2 regions of the Nonomuraea sp. NPDC050394 genome follow, and region 1 is predicted to be linked to the other one. Evidence: predicted binding sites of a transcription regulator. Region 1 holds the regulator's gene; the other holds the start of a gene.
What was found. The regulator HspR, encoded in region 1, represses chaperone genes until heat shock. The targets are predictions, from matches to a motif close to ANTTGAGTCNNNNNGACTCAANT.
Positions count from the first base shown of each region.

Region 2: the regulator HspR is predicted to act here: its motif matches at 2,817-2,839, upstream of lon (endopeptidase La).

Region 1 covers NZ_JBITIO010000011.1:168,278-175,621, forward strand. The annotation lists gene clpB (ATP-dependent chaperone ClpB) at 1-1,503, opposite strand, end outside; gene ACIBKY_RS35980 (heat shock protein transcriptional repressor HspR) at 1,510-1,860, opposite strand; gene dnaJ (molecular chaperone DnaJ) at 1,865-3,055, opposite strand; gene grpE (nucleotide exchange factor GrpE) at 3,071-3,703, opposite strand; gene dnaK (molecular chaperone DnaK) at 3,703-5,574, opposite strand; gene ACIBKY_RS36000 (RNA polymerase sigma factor) at 5,719-6,255, shown strand; gene ACIBKY_RS36005 (hypothetical protein) at 6,239-7,249, shown strand; gene ACIBKY_RS36010 (SDR family oxidoreductase) at 7,254-7,344, opposite strand, start outside.
Region 2 covers NZ_JBITIO010000002.1:856,895-864,238, forward strand. The annotation lists gene ACIBKY_RS11995 (methionine ABC transporter ATP-binding protein) at 1-27, opposite strand, end outside; gene lon (endopeptidase La) at 443-2,803, opposite strand; gene ACIBKY_RS12005 (sensor histidine kinase) at 2,957-4,219, shown strand; gene ACIBKY_RS12010 (response regulator) at 4,216-4,875, shown strand; gene ACIBKY_RS12015 (CBM35 domain-containing protein) at 4,897-6,825, opposite strand; gene ACIBKY_RS12020 (LacI family DNA-binding transcriptional regulator) at 6,891-7,344, opposite strand, start outside.

The DNA of each region.
Region 1 (7,344 bases):
CAGCTTGGAGGCCTCGGCGTAGTTGCCGTCGCGCTGGAAGCGCTCGGCGGTGCTGCGGGCCTCGTCGAGCTGCTTCTTCAGGTCGCCGAGCTTGTTGAGCCCGGCCTTCTCCCGCTCCCAGCGGCCGACCAGGGCGTTGAGCTCCTCCTGGCGGTCGGCCAGTTCCTTGCGCAGGCGCTCCAGGCGCTGCTGGCTGGCCTCGTCGGTCTCCTTGGAGAGCGCGAGCTCCTCCATCTTCATGCGGTCGACGTTGCGCTGGAGCTGGTCGATCTCGACGGGCCGCGAGTCGATCTCCATGCGGAGCCGGGAGGCGGCCTCGTCGACCAGGTCGATGGCCTTGTCGGGCAGGAAGCGGTTGGTGATGTAGCGGTCGGACAGCGCGGCGGCGGCGACCAGCGCGCTGTCGGCGATCACGACCTGGTGGTGTGCCTCGTAGCGGCCCTTCAGGCCGCGCAGGATCGCGATGGTGTCCTCGACGGTCGGCTCGCCGACGTAGACCTGCTGGAAGCGCCGCTCCAGCGCCGGGTCCTTCTCAATGCGCTCGCGGTACTCGTCGAGCGTGGTCGCGCCGATCATCCGCAGCTCGCCGCGGGCCAGCATCGGCTTGAGCATGTTGCCCGCGTCCATGGCGCCCTCGGCAGCTCCGGCGCCGACGACCGTGTGGAGCTCGTCGATGAAGGTCACGACCTGCCCGTCGCTCTCCTTGATCTCGGAGAGCACGGCCTTGAGCCGCTCCTCGAACTCGCCCCGGTACTTGGCCCCGGCGACCATCGCGCCCAGGTCGAGCGAGATCAGCCTCTTGTTGCGCAGCGACTCGGGCACGTCACCGGCCACGATGCGCTGGGCCAGCCCCTCGACGACGGCGGTCTTGCCCACGCCGGGCTCGCCGATCAGGACCGGGTTGTTCTTGGTACGCCGGGAGAGCACCTGGACGACGCGCCGGATCTCCGAGTCGCGGCCGATGACCGGGTCGAGCTTGCCGGTGCGGGCCCGCTCGGTCAGGTCGACGCCGTACTTCTCCAGCGCCTTGTAGGTGTCTTCCGGAGTCTCGCTGGTGACGCGGGCGTTGCCGCGTACCTTCTCGAAGGCGTCGAGCAGCGCCTCGGGCGTGGCGCCCTGCGCCCTGAGCAGGTCGGCGGCCTGGCCGCCGTCGGCGGCGAGCGCGACGAGCAGGTGCTCGGTGGAGACGTACTCGTCCTCAAGCCGCTTGGCGCGCTGCGCGGCCGTGTTGATCACGGTGAGGAGCTGGCGCGAGCTCGACGGCGCCGACACCGTGGCGCCCTGCGCCTTCGGCAGCGCCGCGAGCAGTTCCTCCGACTTCGCGCGGATCGCCTTCCAGTCGGCTCCGACGGCCTCCAGCAGAGGTACGGCGGTGCCGCCCGTCTGGGCCAGCAGCGTGGTCAGCAGGTGAGCCGGGGCGATCTCCGGATTGCCTTCCGCGGCGGCGCGCCGCATGGCCCCCGACAGCGCCTCCTGGCTCTTCTGGGTGAGCTTGTAGTCCATGTGTTCTTACGCCCCCGGTGGCAGCTCGTAGCGGATCAACGCCCTCACCATCTGCATCTCGGCCCTGAGCCGGTGAACCTCCTCACGCAGCCGCAGGGCCTCGTTCTCCAGTTCGAGAATGCGCTTGATCCCGGCGAGGTTGATGCCCTCTTCCTGGGACAGGCGCTGGACCTCGCGGAGCATGATGATGTCGCGCGTGGAGTAGAGGCGGCCGCGTCCGGCCGTGCGACCGGGGCTGACCAGCCCGAGCCGGTCGTACTGCCGCAGCGTCTGCGGGTGCAGTCCCGAGAGTTGCGCGGCCACCGAGATGACGTAGACGGGGGTGTCGTCGGACAGGTCGAAATAGTTGGCGTCCATCGGCTTACTCGCTTCTGGCTCGCTGGATGAGTTCGGCGCGCGGGTCGTCACCGGCGGTGGCCGTGCCGAACTCCGTCAGCAGGTCACGCGACTTCTCATCGAGCGTCTCCGGCACGAGCACTTCGACGCTGGCGAGCAGGTCGCCCTTGGTGCCGTCCTTGCGGGTGACGCCGCGGCCACGGACGCGGAAGGTGCGCCCGTTGGGAGTGCCCGCGGGGATGCGCAGCGTGACCGGCAGGCCCTTGAGGATCGGGACCTTGATCTCGGCGCCCAGCGCGGCCTCGGTGAAGGTCACGGGCACCGTGATGGTCAGGTTGTCGCCGGTCCGACCGAAGACGGCATGCGCCTTCACGTGGGTGACGATGTAGAGGTCGCCCGCGGGCCCGCCGTTCTCGCCCGGCGCGCCCTTGGCCTTGAGCTTGACCCGCTGGCCGTCGCCCACCCCCGCGGGGATGCGCGCCTGGATCGTACGGGTGCTCTTGGCCCGCCCGCTGCCGTCGCAGTCGGGGCAGGGGTCGTCGACGATCAGACCACGGCCCTTGCAGTCGCGGCAGGGCTCGGAGAAGGCGAAGTTGCCCAGGTTGCGGCTGGCCGCGCCGGTGCCCTCACAGGTCGGGCAGACGCGCGGCGTGGTGCCGGCCTTGGCGCCGGTGCCGGTGCACGACTTGCACGCGGCCGAACTGGTCAGCCGGAGCGAGACCGTGCTGCCCTCCACCGCCTCGGTGAAGGTCAGCGTGACCTCGGACTCGATGTCCTGCCCGCGCCGCGGCCTGGTCGTGCCGCTGGTACGGCCGGTGCCGGCGCCACCCCGGTTGAACAGCCCGCCGAACAGGTCGCCGAGCCGCTCTCCCGCGCCGCCACCGCCACCGCCGCTCTGCTGACCGGCGGTGCCGCCGAACAGGTCGCCGAGGTCGAACGGGAAACCGCCACCGCCGGGACGCTGGCCGCCGACGCCGGACCCGAACAGCGTCCGGGCCTCGTCGTACTCCTTGCGGCGCTTGGTGTCCGACAGGATGTCGTTGGCTTCGGAGATCTCCTTGAACTTGGCCTCTTTGACGGAGTCACCCTGGTTGGTGTCGGGGTGATACTGCCGGGCCAGCTTCCGGTAAGCCTTCTTGATCTCGTCTGCGGTGGCGGTCTTGGGCACACCAAGGACGGCGTAGTAGTCCTTCTCCAGGTAGTCCTTGGTGCTCATCGATGGCCCTTCGTCCTAGTTTTCGTCGTTGTCGTCGTCAGCCGGTGAGTCGTCCGGCTCCGCCACGGCCACTCGCGCAGGACGCAGCACCCGCTCTCCGAGGCGGTACCCGGACTGCAGCACCTCGATGGCGGTGGGTTCGGACACTTCCGACGAGTAGCTGTGCATCAGCGCCTCGTGGATGGTCGGGTCGAAGGGGTCGCCCTTCTGCCCGAACGAGCTGAGCCCCAGCTTGGTGACGGCCGCTTCGAGCGACTCGGCCACCTTCGCGAAGCCGCCGGTGAGCTCGCCGTGGTCGCGGGCCCTGCCGATGTCGTCGAGGACCGGCAGGAATTCGGCGAGAATCCCGGCCATGGCCTGCTCGCGGACCGCGACGCGGTCGCGCTCGACCCGGCGGCGGTAGTTGGTGTACTCCGCCTGGAGCCGCTGGAGATCGGCGGTGCGCTCCGCCAGCAGGATGGTGTCGGAGCCGGGCGCGCCGCTGGTGTTCGACTCGGCGCCGCCGTTGGCGGAGCCCGCGCCGGGCGCGGGGGTCGTGCCCGCGCCGGCGGCGTCCTGGGAGTCGGACCCGGCGCTCTGACGCGCCTGGCCCGTCTCGGGGTCGATCTTGCGGTTGTCGCGGATCACCGGCTCGTCTGCCCCCGGCATCACTTGTCCTTCTTCGGCTGGTCGTCGTCGACGATCTCGGCCTCGACCACGTCGTCGTCGTCGCTCTTGTCCTGCTCGGGGCCGGGCGTGGCGTCCTGCGGAGCGCCCTCGCCGCCCTGCTGCTGGTTCTGAGCGTAGATCGCCGAGCCCATCTTCTGGCTGACGGTCGCCAGCTTCTCGGCGCTCGTGCGGATGACGTCGGTGTCGGTGCCCTCAAGAGCCTTCTTCAGCTCGGTGAGCGCATCGTTGACCTCGGTCTTGATCTCGCCGGGGACCTTGTCGTCGTTCTCGCGCAGGAACTTCTCCGTCTGGTAGGCCAGACCGTCCGCGTTGTTGCGGACCTCGGCCTCCTCGCGGCGCTGCTTGTCCTCTTCGGCGTAGGACTCGGCCTCGCGCATCATGCGCTCGATGTCGTCCTTCGGCAGCGCGGAGCCGCCGGTGATCGTCATCGTCTGCTCCTTGCCGGTGCCGAGGTCCTTGGCGGAGACGTTGACGATGCCGTTGGCGTCGATGTCGAAGGTGACCTCGATCTGCGGGATGCCGCGCGGCGCCGGGGCGATGCCGGTCAGGTCGAAGGTGGCCAGCTTCTTGTTGTAGGAAGCGATCTCACGCTCGCCCTGGTACACCTGGATCTGCACCGACGGCTGGTTGTCCTCGGCCGTGGTGAAGACCTCGGAGCGCTTGGTCGGGATCGTGGTGTTGCGCTCGATGATCTTGGTGAAGATGCCGCCCTTGGTCTCGATGCCCAGCGACAGCGGGGTCACGTCGAGCAGCAGGACGTCCTTGACCTCACCCTTGAGCACGCCGGCCTGCAGGGCGGCGCCGATGGCGACGACCTCGTCCGGGTTCACGCCCTTGTTGGGCTCCTTGCCGCCGGTCAGCTCCTTGACGAGCTCGGAGACGGCGGGCATGCGGGTCGAACCGCCGACGAGCACCACGTGGGCGATGTCGGCAACCTTGATGCCGGCGTCCTTGATGACCTGGTGGAACGGGCCCTTGGTCCGCTCGAGCAGGTCGGCGGTGAGCCGCTGGAACTCGCTGCGGGTGAGCTTCTCGTCGAGGTGCAGGGGCCCCTCGGAGGAAGCGGTGATGTAGGGCAGGTTGATGTTCGTCTCGGACTGGCTGGACAGCTCGATCTTCGCCTTCTCCGCGGCCTCGCGGAGACGCTGGAGCGCCATCTTGTCCTTGGCCAGGTCGACGCCGTGGGCGTTCTGGAAGCGCTTGACGAGCTCGTCGACGACGCGCTGGTCCCAGTCGTCGCCACCGAGGTGGTTGTCACCGGAGGTGGCCTTCACCTCGACGAAGCCGTGGCCGTCCTCCTGGCCGACGTCGAGCAGGGACACGTCGAACGTGCCGCCGCCGAGGTCGAAGACGAGGATGGTCTGGTCCTGGTCCTTGTCGAGCCCGTAGGCCAGAGCGGCCGCGGTCGGCTCGTTGATGATGCGCAGGACGTTGAGGCCCGCGACGGTGCCGGCCTCCTTGGTCGCCTGACGCTGGGCGTCGTTGAAGTACGCCGGGACGGTGACCACCGCGTCGGTGATCTTCTCGCCCAGGTACGCCTCGGCGTCCTGCTTGAGCTTCTGCAGCACGAACGCGCTGATCTGCTGGGGGGAGAACTTCTTGCCGTCGATCTCCTGGGACCAGTTGGTGCCCATCTCCCGCTTGACGGAGCGGATGGTCCGGTCCACGTTGGTGACGGCCTGTCGCTTGGCGACCTCGCCGACCAGGACTTCGCCGTTCTTCGCAAAGGCGACCACGGACGGCGTGGTCCGCGAGCCCTGCGCGTTGGCGATGACGGTGGGCTCACCGCCCTCGAGGATCGAGACGACAGAGTTGGTCGTCCCCAGGTCGATACCTACCGCACGTGCCATGAGTACGTCCTTGTAGTCAAAGTTGAGTCCGATAGGCTCAACTTACGAAGCCGAATGACCTTTGTCAAACGAGTTGAGCCTACCTGACTCAACCCCGATGAGCGTGAAAGCATTCCGCGGCATCGGGCAAGAACGGGTGTGATCGTGCACAACACGCGTAACGGGGCAGATCGGCTGGGGGTTCCACCTGATCTCTTCGACCGATATTTCGGTGAGATTCACCGCTACATCGCCCGCCGCCTGTCCGAGGACGTCGCCGACGATCTGGCCGCGGATGTCTTCGTGGCCGCGCTGCGCGGCGGCTACGACCCGGCGGCGGGTCAGATCAGGCCCTGGCTGTACGGCATCGCCACCAACCTGGTCGCGCGGCATCGCCGTACCGAGAGCAGGAGGTGGAAGGCGCTGGCCCGCGCGGCCGAGCGCGACTGGGACGACCGGGAGGACGCCGTCCTCGACCGGATCGACGCCGCGCGCTTCACCGGGCCGCTGGCGGGGGCGCTGGCCCGGCTGAAGCGGCGCGACCGCGACGTGGTGCTGCTGGTCGCGCTGGGCGGTCTGAGCCACGCCGAGGTGGCCGCGGCTCTGAACATCCCCTACGGAACCGTCGCGTCCCGGCTCAACCGGGCGCGCAAGCAACTGCGCGAGGCGCTCAAGGAGGAGTTCGGTGGAGTCGATGGATGAGCTGGAGCTGCTCGCACGTGCCGTGCCCGACGCCCGGCCGCCGTCGGACGAGGTCGTGGCGAGAGGGCGCGCCAAGGCGGCGGCCGCGCGGACCCGGCCGCGGCCGGGCGGGCTCGCCTCGCGAGGGAGCCTGGGCCGGAGAAACTGGGTACCGAGGAACTGGGCGCCGAGGAACTGGGCGCGGAGGAGCTGGGCCTGGGCCGCAGCGGCGACGGCGGCGGTCGTGGCGGTGGTCGTCGCGCTGGCCGCGAACCTCGCGCCGGCGCCCGCCCCGGTGCTGACCCCGGCGCCTTCTCCGAAGCCGGGGCCGAACCAGGCCATGCTCGACCTCGCCGCGCGGATCGAGAAGCTGCATGAGCCACCACGACGGTACTGGCGGACGTCCCGCACGGCCGACGACAAGACGCGGACCGAGAACTGGCTGCCGCGGTCGGCCGGTGATCAGGTCATGCTGTGGCGGGTGGCCGGCGGCAAGTGCGTGTGGGGTTTCAGCGGCGACTGGGGCGGCAGGTACGGCGACAGGACCGTCGCGGACTTCACCATGGCCGACCTCGCGGCGCTGCCCGCGGAGACCGGGGCTCTGGAGCGGAAGTTCCGGGAGTACAACCGGATCTGGAACGAGCGGGGTTTCCGCGACTCCTTCGCGGAGTTCGCCCCCGTGCTCGGCAACATGTTGTACATGCCGATCAGTCCCCAGGTGCGGGCGGGGGTGCTGCGCGTGCTGGCCGGGCAGCCCGGCACCCGCGCGCACGGCGTCGCGCGCGATCCGCTCGGCCGCGAGGGCCTGGTCGTGGACCTGGGCGGGGAGGGCGGGACCTTCAACGACGTGCCCGTCAAGTACCGCCTCTTCATCAGCCTCCACAACGGCGCCTGGCAGGCCAATGTCGCCTACGCCGTCAAGGGCGGCCGGATCGTCTCGTACGACGCGACCACCGTGAGCGGCTGGACGGACCTCCCTCCGCGGATGCCGGAGCGCTGTCCGCGCAAGGGCTGAGCCGTCAGCTCCCGAAGTCGCCGGTGTGGGCGCGTGCCCAGGTCTCGAAGGTGCGGGCGGGGCGGCCGGTCAGGTCCTCGACGGCCGTGGTCAGG
Region 2 (7,344 bases), on a different contig from region 1:
CTTGCGCAGGCCAGAAGCCTGGATCACGAAATTTCCCCATCACGGATGGCGACCACGCGCCGGCGGGCCGCTGAGACGAACTCAAGCTGGAACAGGCTGGTGAGGGGGAATGGCTAGCGCGTGCCGGGGTGGAAGGGCAGGTGGCTGAGCCTGCGCAGCACGTAGCTGGGTGGTGCGATCATGAGGAAGTACCTTCGGCGAGAACGGGCGGGCGGGTCGCTCAGCGGGCCGGACAGGCCATCGCCCGCATTCGGCGCATGCCCCGACACATGATGTCGCCCATGGCGCTCATGTCTGTCGTGTATGCCTCGTTCACGCTGGTGCCAACGACCTCTTTACCGCGCCCTATTCCCCCGGCCCGTTGTGAGCTGCCTCACGGGGAACGCCAAGCTGCCCCGCCGTACCAGATCCAGCTGGTACGGCGGGGCAGGAACGGGAGGCGTCAGGCGGCCGCGGAGGCGGCGACCTTGGCCGGGGCGAGGGCGATGTCCAGGACCTCGCGCACGTCGCCGACCGCGTGGATGGTCAGCTCGTCGCGGATCTCCTGGGGCAGATCGTCCAGGTCGGGCTCGTTGCGGGCCGGGATGAGCACCGTGGTGATGCCCGCCCGGTGCGCCGCGAGCAGCTTCTGCTTGACGCCGCCGATCGGCAGGACCCGCCCGGTGAGGGAGATCTCGCCGGTCATCGCGACGTCGTTGCGGACGAGGCGGCCGGACAGCAGCGAGGCCAGGGCGGTGGTGAGCGTGACGCCCGCCGACGGACCGTCCTTCGGGACGGCGCCGGCCGGGAAGTGCACGTGCACCGACCGGTCCTTCAGCGCGGTGACCGGCAGTTCCAGCTCCGCGCCGTGGCTGCGGAGGTAGGACAGGGCGATCCTGGCCGACTCCTTCATCACGTCGCCGAGCTGGCCGGTGAGCGTGAGCCCGGTGTCGCCGGTCTCGGGGTCGGCCAGCGACGCCTCGACGTAGAGGACGTCGCCGCCCGCTCCGGTGACCGCCAGGCCGGTGGCCACGCCGGGCACCGAGGTGCGCTGCTTGGACTCCGGCAGCGACGACTCGGGCACGAACCGCGGACGGCCGAGGTAGTCGACGAGCGCCTCGGCGCTGACCGTGACGGGGACCTCGTCCTTCGCCGCGATCTTGCGGATCACCCGGCCGACCGCGCGCTCCAGGGAGCGCACGCCCGCCTCGCGGGTGTACTCGGTGGCCAGGCGGCGCAGCGCGCCGTCCTCGAAGGAGATCTCCGTGGCCTCGAAACCGGCCTGCTTGAGCTGCTTGGGCAGCAGGTGGTCGCGGGCGATGGCGAGCTTCTCGTCCTCGGTGTAGCCGTCGAGGGTGACGACCTCCATACGGTCGAGCAGCGGCCCGGGGATGGCCTCCAGGACGTTGGCCGTGGCCAGGAAGAGCACGTCCGACAGGTCGAGCTCGACCTCGAGGTAGTGGTCGCGGAAGGTGTGGTTCTGGGCCGGGTCGAGTACTTCGAGCAGCGCCGCGGTCGGGTCGCCCCGGTAGTCGGCGCCGACCTTGTCGACCTCGTCGAGCAGGACGACGGGGTTCATGGAGCCCGCCTCCCTGATCGCGCGGACGATGCGGCCGGGCAGCGCGCCCACGTAGGTGCGCCGGTGGCCGCGGATCTCGGCCTCGTCGCGTACGCCGCCGAGGGCGACGCGGACGAACTTGCGGCCCATCGAGCGCGCGACGGACTCGCCGAGCGAGGTCTTGCCGACTCCGGGAGGACCGGCGAGGGCGAGGACGGCGCCGCTGCGGCGGCCGCCCACCACGCCGAGGCCCTTGTCCTGGCGGCGCTTGCGCACGGCCAGGTGCTCGATGATGCGGTCCTTGACGTCGTCGAGGCCGGTGTGGTCGGAGTCCAGCACCTCACGGGCGCCGTTGATGTCGTAGGTGTCGTCGGTCCTGGTGTTCCAGGGGATGTCGAGGACGGTGTCGAGCCACGTGCGGATCCAGCCGGTCTCGGGCGACTGGTCGGAGGTCCGCTCCAGCTTGTCGACCTCCTTGAGCGCGGCCTCGCGCACCTTCTCGGGCAGGTCGGCGGCCTCGACGCGGACGCGGTAGTCCTCCTCCTCGCTCTCGGCCGAGTCGCCCTTGAGCTCCCTGAGCTCCTTCTGGACGGCGGCGAGCTGCTGGCGCAGCAGGAACTCGCGCTGCTGCTTCTCCATGCCCTCCTGGACGTCCTTGCGGATCGTCTCGGCGACGTCGAGCTCGGCGAGGTGCTCGCGGGACCAGTCGACCAGCTTCGCGAGCCGGTCGGCCGGGTCGGGCGCCTCCAGCAGTTCGACCTTCTGCGCGGTGGTCAGCCACGGCGTGTAGCCGGAGCTGTCGGCCAGCACGGAGGGGTCGTCGATCTGGTTGACCTGGTCGACCACCTGCCACGCGCCGCGCTTCTGCAGGATGGTCGTGGCCAGCGCCTTGTACTCGCGGGCCAGCTCATGCGCCTGCTCCCCGGCCTCCACGCGGTCGACGCTGTCGGCCTCGACCCACAGGGCCGCGCCGGGCCCGGTGGTGCCGGTGCCCACGCGCACGCGGTTCACGCCGCGTACGACCGCCGCCGGCTCACCGCCCGGCAGTCTTCCGACCTGCTCCACCACGGCCTGCACGCCGATCGCGCCATATCTGCCGTCGATCCGGGGAACGAGAAGCACCCGTGGCTTGTTGCCACCGGATGCCTGGGCGGCGTCTATCGCGGCACGCACCTCGGAGTCAGACAGGTCGAGCGGCACCACCATTCCGGGCAGGACGACCTCGTCGTCCAGCGGCAGCACCGGGAGGATCAGCTTCTCACTCATGCGAACTCCAAAGGGTTGAGTTATACCGACTCAATTCATCAGAGCCTCTGATTGTTCCCAAGCTTGCCGATGTTCGCTCACGGCGATCGTAATCATGTAAGTACCCCTTGAGAGTGACGCGGGCTACCTGGCGCCGGACATAAGGTCATTCAGGTGATATCCGCCCTGGTGCGGCTGGTGAAGTTCGCACTGTTCACGGGCAAAGCCGAGCCGCCTCCTCTCGCCAACCGCCGCACGCGCGTCACCGCGCCGCGCTGGCTGGCCCCCTTCACCACCCTCGACGGGGTACGGCTGGCCGACCTGACCCTCGCGCTCTTCCTCTTCGGCACGGCCGCGACCGACCTGTGGGTGCGGCTCGACGAGCGCAACATGGAGCCGCCCGGGGCGCTGGTGCTCAACACGGCCTTCCTGGCGCTCTCCCTGCCCGTGGCCCTGCGGGACCGCTGGCCGCTGGGAGCGTGGCGGACGGCGCTGGTGACCATGCCCGCGTACGTGTACGTCGACCGGATGATCGACGGGTTCCCCGAGCAGGGTGTCACGTACACGTGGCCGCTGGTCCTGACGTACCTGCTGGTCCTCTACACCGTGGCCTCGCGCAACTCCGAGGCCGTGTCGATCGTGGCGTGGGTCGTGTCGATGCTCTTCCTCGGGGTGGTCAACGCCAACGTGCTGCCGATCGGCGGGGCCGTCTTCGCGGTGCCGCTGGTGCTCGGCTACAACGTGCGGGCCCGGCGCGGGGCCTCGGCGAAGCTGGCCGAGGAGTCGCAGCTCAAGGTGGTGGCCGAGGGGGCGCAGGCCGTACTGGAGGAAAGGGCGCGCATCGCGCGCGAGCTGCACGACGTGGTCGCGCACCACATGTCGGTGATCGCCATCCAGGCCGAGGCGGTGCCGCTCAAGGCGGCCGGGGACGCCAGGCAGCTGGAGGAGGGGCTGGCGGTGATCCGCTCGCTGTCGCTGGACGCGATCGCCCAGCTCCGGCAGGTGCTCGGTGTGCTGCGCGACGCCGACGGGCGCAAGGAGACCACGCCGCAGCCGGACCTGGAGCGGATCGACGCGCTCGTGGCCAACGCGCGGGCGGCCGGGCTGGCCGTGTTGTTCAGAAGATCGCCGCAGGTGGAGGAGGTGTCGCAGGCCGTGGGACTGTCGGCGTACAGGATCGTGCAGGAGTCGCTGAGCAACGTCATGCGGCACGCGCCGGGCGCGACCGTCTCCCTGGAGGTCGCGCGGGAGCGGGACGAACTGGTCGTACGGGTCGCCAACGGCCCAGGCGCCGGGCCCGCCGAATCCTCGGCCGGGGCCGGGCACGGGCTCGTGGGCATGCGGGAACGCGCGGTGCTGCTCGGCGGCACCCTGGAGGCGGGGCCGATCGCCGACGGCTTCGAGGTCGTCGCCCGGCTGCCCCTGGAGGCGGCGTGATCAAGGTCATGATCGCCGACGACCAGGGCATGGTACGCACCGGCTTCACCGTCTTCCTCGGCGCCCAGAGCGACATCGAGGTGGTGGGCGAGGCGGCCGACGGCGCGCAGGCGGTCGAGCGGGCGGCGCAGCTGCGGCCCGACGTGATCCTGATGGACGTCCGCATGCCGGTGATGGACGGCCTTGAAGCAACCCGAATCATCGCTCAACGCGAGGATATTCCGGCCAAAATCCTGATCCTGACCACCTTTGATCTGGACGACTACGTCTACGAGGCCCTGCGCTCCGGTGCCAGCGGCTTCCTGCTGAAGGACGCCTCGGCCATCCAGCTCGCCGAGGCCGTCCGTGTGGTCGCCGGCGGCGACGCCCTCCTGGCCCCCGCGGTGACCCGGCGCCTCATCCGCGAGTTCGCCCGCCTCGGCGGCCCGCGCGCCCCGTCCACCCGCCGCCTGGGCCGGCTGACCGAGCGCGAGACCGAGGTCCTCGTCCTGGTCTCGCGCGGCCTGTCCAACCAGGAGGTCGCCGCCAAGCTGATCCTTTCGGAGCAGACGGTCAAGACGCACGTGGGCCGTGTGCTGACCAAACTCGGCCTGCGCGACCGCGCCCAGGCCATCGTCTACGCCTACGAGACCGGCCTCGTCCGCCCGGGAGACTGAACGCCGCCGGTCCCGCGAACGTCAGCTCGTGACCGAGGCCGTGACCGTCTGGCCGTCGCGGACCGGCAGGATCGCGACGGTGTAGCGGACGCCGTCGATCGTCTTCTGGATGCCCGGCACACGGTGCCCGGCGATCGTCAGCTCGCGGTGCCCGGCCGGGAAGCGGGCCTCCCAGAACGTGAGCCCGCCGGTGCGGTTGGTGAAGGTGGTCGAGGTCCGGCCGTCGTGGCGGACGTCCACGGTGCCGCCGCCGACCGGGACGGCGTCCACGCGCAGCCAGGGGATGTCGCCGGGCAGGCGCGACTGGGTGGCGACCGTGCGCCTCGGGGCGTCGGGCTGGACGCCCATGAGGCCCTCGACGGTCTGGCTGACCAGGGTGAACGGCACCTCCGGGTAGTCGCCGTTGAGTCCCTGGCGGTTGCTGACGTGGCGGGCGTCGCGCTGGTCGTAGACGTGCTGCATCCACTTCCAGGCGGTGTCGTTGCGGTTGTGGCGGAAGAAGGTGTCGGGCAGGTAGGTGATCGCCTCGATGTTGGCCGGCCGGTCGGGGCCCGAGGCCTGCGTGTCGACGAAGTCGAGGTAGGCGTCGTTGCGCGGGCCCGCGTCGATGATGCCCTTCATCGGCATGAACCAGCTGTTCTCCTTGCCGAAGCCGGTCAGCGGGGCGCCGTCGATCGTGTAGGCGCGGACGAACTCCTCCGAGCCGGGCTTCACGCTCCATGTCTGGTTGAAGTAGCGCTTGAGGTCGCGGGCGCGGGCCCCGGTCTCCATCGACAGGCGTATCTCGCGTTTGTCCAGGGCCATGTCGGCCAGCGCGCGGTAGGCCTGGTACTGGGCGCCGATGCCGTCTCCGGCCTCGGCCAGCGGCTCGCGGCTGACCTCGTTGTAGCTGGCCACGCCCTGGAAGATGCCCCTGCCGGTGCCCTCGGCGACGCCGTTCGGCTTGGCGCCGTCGTGCTGCTCGACGAAGCCGGTCGTGGCGTTGCGGTAGTAGTCCCAGAAGACCGGGTCGTCGAGGTAGGCGCGGTCGCCGGTCCAGCGGAAGGCCTGGTTGGCCTTCTCGACCAGCTCGAACGTGGCCGGCACCTCGCGCACGAAGTTCGTGGGCGACTTGTAGTCGATGGTGTGCCAGGTCTTGGCGTCGAAGTTGATCGCCCACACCGGATAGAACTTGTGCTCCGGCGTGGCGCTGGCGGCGAACGAGCGCAGCATGTTCTTGTTCTCGGCGTCGAAGCCCAGGATGTGCGCGCCGTCGAGCTGGTGGGCGAAGTCACGCGAGTAGTACGCGGTGCGGTGGGCGTAACCACCCCAGTAGGTCGCGGTGTACGGGGCTTCGCCCGGGTCGACCGGGTTGGTGGCCCCGATGTTGATGGGCCCGACGACGCCGTCCTGGTGGACCCACCCGGCGGCCTTGGCCTTGGCCCAGTCGAACATCGCGACGACCTTGGGGTTGCCCGAGCTCACCCGCGGGTCGGCGGGGGCGGCCGGGGAGATCATGAGGTCGTCGGCGTTGACCCAGCCGGCGCCGGAGCCGAACACGATCTCCAGGGTGTCGCCGGCGTTGAGGCTCAGGCGCGACAGGGTGTAGCGGCTGTAGATGCCGCGGGCGGGCAGTGTGACGCTCGCCGCCTCGGTGCCGTTGACCTTGGCGGAGAACGTGCCGCCCGCGCCGCCGGTGGCGATCCAGGCGGAGATCGAGTAGCGGCCGGCGGCCGGCACCGTGATCGACTGGCTGACGCTCTTGCCGGGCCCGGAGTCGAGGTAGATGAGCCGGGTGCCGCCGTGGGGGTTGTTGGTGGCGACGCCGGAGCCGGCGGTGAACGTCCAGCCTTCGGGGCCCTTCTCGAAGCCGGGGTTGACGATGACGAGCGGTGCGGCGGCGGAGGCGGCCTCGGCGGGGCTGACGAGGGCGGCGGCGAGGAGGGCGGAGGTTAACACGACGCGTTTCATGGGGTCTCCCGATGATCGGATGAATCGTGAGGTACTACCGAAGGAAGGGGGCGGGACGACAGAGGTCAGGCGCGGGGCGGAGCCGTGGAGCCGCGCACGACCAGTTCGGGGTTGAACAGCAGCTCGCCCGTGGGCACCTCGCGGCCGCTCACCAGCGCGACCACACCCCGGGCGACCTCCTTGGCCAGCCGGTCCACCGGCTGGCGGACGGTGGTCAGCGGCGGATCGGCGAACTCCATGATCATGGAACCGTCGTGCCCGACCACGGACAGGTCGGCGGGCACCGACAGGCCCTCGCGGCGGGCACCGCGGATCACGCCGAGCGCCATGAAGTCGCTGGCCGCGACGATCGCGGTCACACCCTGCTTGAGCAGGCTCAGCGCGGCGGACTGGCCGCCCTCGATGGTGTAGTGCTGCCGGACGATCCACCGCTCGGTCTCGGCCGCGCCGCGCCTGGCCAGGGCCGCGCGGAAGCCCTTGACCCGCCGGTCGGCGGGCTGGTTGCCGACCGGGCCCGAG